2 regions of the Novosphingobium sp. ES2-1 genome follow, and region 1 is predicted to be linked to the other one. Evidence: riboswitches for the same ligand, from Rfam matches in the RefSeq annotation. Region 1 holds a riboswitch; the other holds the start of a gene.

The links. A riboswitch is a leader RNA that binds a small molecule or an ion and turns the genes downstream of it on or off. The one in region 1 is predicted to bind cobalamin.
Region 2: another riboswitch for cobalamin. It lies ahead of IM701_RS10750 (TonB-dependent siderophore receptor); the one in region 1 lies ahead of IM701_RS04455 (TonB-dependent siderophore receptor).

What each region holds. Positions count from the first base shown of each region.
Region 1 covers NZ_CP063445.1:900,548-902,743, forward strand. The annotation lists gene IM701_RS04455 (TonB-dependent siderophore receptor) at 1-1,255, opposite strand, end outside; cobalamin riboswitch at 1,394-1,594, opposite strand; gene cobU (bifunctional adenosylcobinamide kinase/adenosylcobinamide-phosphate guanylyltransferase) at 1,628-2,140, shown strand.
Region 2 covers NZ_CP063445.1:2,219,921-2,222,116, forward strand. The annotation lists gene IM701_RS10750 (TonB-dependent siderophore receptor) at 1-1,406, opposite strand, end outside; cobalamin riboswitch at 1,475-1,676, opposite strand; gene IM701_RS10755 (cell wall hydrolase) at 1,856-2,196, shown strand, end outside.

The DNA of each region.
Region 1 (2,196 bases):
TGAAGCCCTCGCCGTAGCTGGCGCGCAGCACGGTGTTGCCTTCATTCGGCGTGAACAGAGCACTGGTGGAAAAGGTCGTCTTGCCGCCGAACGTGTCGTGATCGTCATGACGCAGACCCGCGCTCAGGGTCAGACCGGCGACCGGCTTGGCGCTAAGCTGGCCGTAGAAGCTGTTGATCCGCGCACTAGCGATGGCGAAGGGGCCGCCATAGCTTGACGTGCGGAAGCTGGCCTTTTCGGTTTCGGCACCGAAAGTGGCGCTCGCCGCATCGGTGATGTCGAAGTTGCCCTGATATTCGAACCGCTCGTTGCGCCCCTTGGCGTTGAAGGTCTCGAATTCGATGCCTCCCGTCAGATCGACGTTTCGGCGGCGGGTATCAGTCAGCGTATAGGCGATACGGTTGCGGAAGCGTCCGTCGAACAGCGCCGCGTTCAGGCCGGCATAGCCGATCAGTTCCTTGGTCCTGGCGAACTCTGGCGTGTCGCCGAAGCTGTAAGTCGGCGGCGGGAAGCCGTCGATGCCGACCTTGCCGTCCGAATACCAGCCGCGCAGGTCGACCGAGACCGCATCCGACAGCGCGATGTTGAACTTCGCGTTTGCGCCGATGTTGCGATAGCCGTCTCGTTCCGTGCCGCCGCGCGTCTCGTTGAAGGTCGAAAAGCCGTCAGTGCGCAGATAGCCCGCGCCGACATTTGCCGAGACTGGGCCGAACTTGCCCGAAATATTGCCGACCACACGCGCCGTATCGCGCCAGCCATATTCGCTGGCGAGGTTGAGGGCGAGCTTCTCCGTGGGCGCACGAGTGACGATGTTCACCACGCCGCCGATGGCCTGACTGCCCCACAGTACGGACTGCGATCCGCGGACAACCTCGATCCGCTCGATATTGCCGGTCAGTAAATTGCCGAAATTGAAGCCGCCGCCGGGGGTGGAAGGATCGTTGAGCTTCACCCCGTCGAACAGCGCAACAGTCTGGTCGCTCTCCGCCCCGCGAATGTTGACCGAGGTGGTAGTGCCAAGTCCGCCATTGCTGGTGACGGTGATCCCAGGCACCGAGCGCAGCAGATCGGCAACTCCGGCCGATTGCCGGGTAGCGATGTCATCGAGCGTGATGACGGTGACCGACTGGGCGACTTCGGAAGTGGATTGCTGGGTCCGATTGGCGGAGACGATGATGGTCTCGGCGTCCTCGGCATGTGCGACGGCAGGCAGGGTGGCTGCGGAAAGCAGCAGTGCAGTCTTCAGAACACGCATGGGTTTCCCCCTTTTGAACAACGTCAAAAGAGTCGCACGACAGCGATCACGCGTGTGGGACGAAGCCACCGCATGCGACTCTGGCTAAGTCGTCACGCGAGGGAACCTCGATCATCATCCGGCACACCCCGTCCGGACAAAAGAACGACCGTTACGGGCAGGTCTCCTGGCTCTCGGGTCAGTGTCGGCCGCTTCACCTTCCCGGCCCGAAGGCCAGTGGCATAACGAAGCGGCGACTCGCCGATCACAGTTGCGGGGGCAGCTCCGGACCATGGCACGAAGCCATTCCCGGATTCCCTATTCATCCCATCGCTGGGAACCTGTAACGCTCGCGCCTTTGTCGCAGAACAGCATGAAAGGCAAGTGGGAGCAGTGAACGGCAAGACGATTCTGGTTCTTGGTGGAGCGCGGTCGGGCAAGAGCGGCTATGCCGAAGAACTGGGCGATGCCCTGCCAGGCCCGCATATCTACATCGCTACCGCGCAGGCATTCGATGATGAAATGGCCCAGCGGATCGCCCGTCATCGCGCCGACCGGGCCGGCCACTGGCAGACGGTCGAATGTCCGCTGGAACTGTGCGAAGCGATACTGGAAAACGATAGGGAAGATGGCGTCATTCTGGTCGACTGCGTGACCCTGTGGCTAAGCAATCTGATGCTTGGCGGCCAGGATATTGCGGCGGCGCGCGCTTGGCTGGCCGGGCTGTTTCCGTCGGTTCAGGGCACATTGCTGCTGGTGTCCAACGAAGTAGGCCAGGGAATTGTCCCGGACAACGCTTTGGCCCGGCAGTTCCGGGACGAGGCGGGCTGGCTCAATCAGGCCATGGCGCGCGCGGCCGATGAGGTGTGGTTTGTGACTGCCGGGATTCCCACCCGGCTGAAATAGTTTGTCGCCAGTTTACGGTAGGGGAGCTTGCGCAGGATCAGCGGTGGCAACGGTCG
Region 2 (2,196 bases), 1.3 Mb from region 1:
TGAAGCTTGCCGTAGGGCGCGCCCCATTCGAGGCCGGCGTCGTAGCTCTTGCTGCGTTCGGGGTTGAGCGCGGCGTTGCCATAGTTTGAAAGCAGCTGGTAGAGCGTCGGGGCCTTGAAGCCCTCGCCATAGCTGGCGCGCAGGCGGAGGTTATCGACCAATTCGAACGCGCCGTTGGCACCGAAGGTCCAGGCCGTGCCGAACCGGCTGTGATCGTCAATGCGGACACCGGCGGCGAGGCTGGCGCGATCGCTGCTCCAGCCAAGCAGGGCGTGGCCCGAGGTGAGGTTGGCCTTGGCCTGTGCATCGAAAGTGCTCGAGAAGCGCGTCCATTCGCTGTCACCGCCGAAATCGAGCGTGAAATCGGCAGGCAGGTTGACGCGGCCCGTCAGGTCAACGCGCTCCGAGCGGCCCTTGTAGCCGTAGGACGGATCAGTGCCGAAGGTCGGGTCGTAGTAGTCGCGCTTGGTATCCGAGATCGCGAAGCCGGTGTTGAGCGTGAGATTGCTGCCGGTGAAGCGCAGTCCGATGCGGCCCGAGGCCTGTCGCGTGTCCTGATACTCAGGGGTATCGCCGAAGCTGTAGGTTGGCGGGGCGAAGCCGTCGATGTCGGTGCGGGTGTCGGCATAGCGGGCGGTGGCGACGATTGCGAGGTCTTGCGAGAGGTTGATGCGCCCGCGCCCGCCGACGCGCCACTGGCGGAAGCCATCGGGCTCGGTGCCGACCGCTGCGGCCGAGACGCCATCACTGCGGCTGTAGCCGCCGTTGACGGTGAGCGCACCGAAGTCTGACGCGATGCCTGCTGCAGCATCGGCGAGATAGCTGTCGTTCGCGCCCAGTTCGGCACTGGCTTCAATGCCGTTGAGATCGCGCGACTGGACCGCGATCACGCCGCCGATGGCCGCGCTGCCCCAGACGATGGAGTTGGAGCCGCGCAGCACGTCGATCCGCTCGACGCCGCCGGGGGTCAGCGTACCGAAGTCAAAGCCGCCCGAGGGGGCCGAGACGTCTTCGAGGCGAACGCCATCGACGAGGACGAGGACCTGCTCGGCATCCGAGCCGCGCAGACGCACGCCGGTGAAGCTGCCGGGGCCGCCGTTGCGGGTAATTGTCAGGCCGGGGACGCGTTCGAGGACGCGGGTGATGTCGGGACCCTGGATCGACTGGATTTCGTCGGCGGTGATGACGGTGACGGGCTGGCCGGTCTTGCTGAGCGGGGTTTCGCTGCCGGTGGCAATGACGGTGATGGTTGCCGGGTCGATCTTGTAGTCAGCGACAACGACATCGTCGGCCTCTTGCGCAAATGCCGGGGCGGCAAACGCGCCAAGAAATGCGGAAGCGGAAACGGAAAGCAGGTACTTCTTCACAGGACGCAACTCCGGCCACGAACGGTTGATGCCGTCCATGGCGAGAGGTGCGCTGGGCCATGAATCTGGCGCGCCTCGTCGCGTGCGCCCGGTACACCCCGCCCGGCCGCGGAACGACTACCATCGGCAGGTTTCCTGGCTCCCGGGTCATCGCCCGCTGCCCGCCTTCCCAGTACCGGGGATCGAATCCGGCACCAGTGGCATCACTGGACAGCGCGCTCTCCGGTTACAGTTGCGGGGGCAGCGCCGGATTGGAACCGGCTTCCCTCTTAGCCCGTGTTACCGGGCACCGTTGGCGTCGGCGCGGGGAACTAGCGGGAACTTTGCTGCGCTGCAAGAGGAACTACGTACTTGGGGGCAAGTCGGCGGTGGAGGTTAACCGGATCGCAGGAGCTTGTGCCGCATCGGGACAGCGGGAAATGCGGCCGTGCGCGAGGGGGCGCAAAAGGTTAGCGCAATTGAGGATTTTCAGGATTCAGCCCAGCCCCATGCCTCTCGAGCTTGCCTATCGCCCGATCGAACTGCCCGGCGTGGCAGCGACGGCTTATGGCGAGCAGCGTCCGCGCGATTTTGCGGCGCGGATCCGGCGCCGGGATATGCGCTCGATCCGTAACGCCTTGCGCGCGCCTTCGCTTATGCGGCAGCGGCTGGGCGGCGTGGCGATGTTCGGCGTGCTGGGTCTGCTGCTCGGGCCGACCGGGTGGGGCGAACCGGGCGGCGTTCAAGCGGCTGTCGCGCGCGCGCAGATGGCGGGACTGCAACCGTTTGAGCGCGGGGGTGACAGCTTTCCGGGCTCGGCGTTCTACTGGCTCGACACCAGCGACAGCGG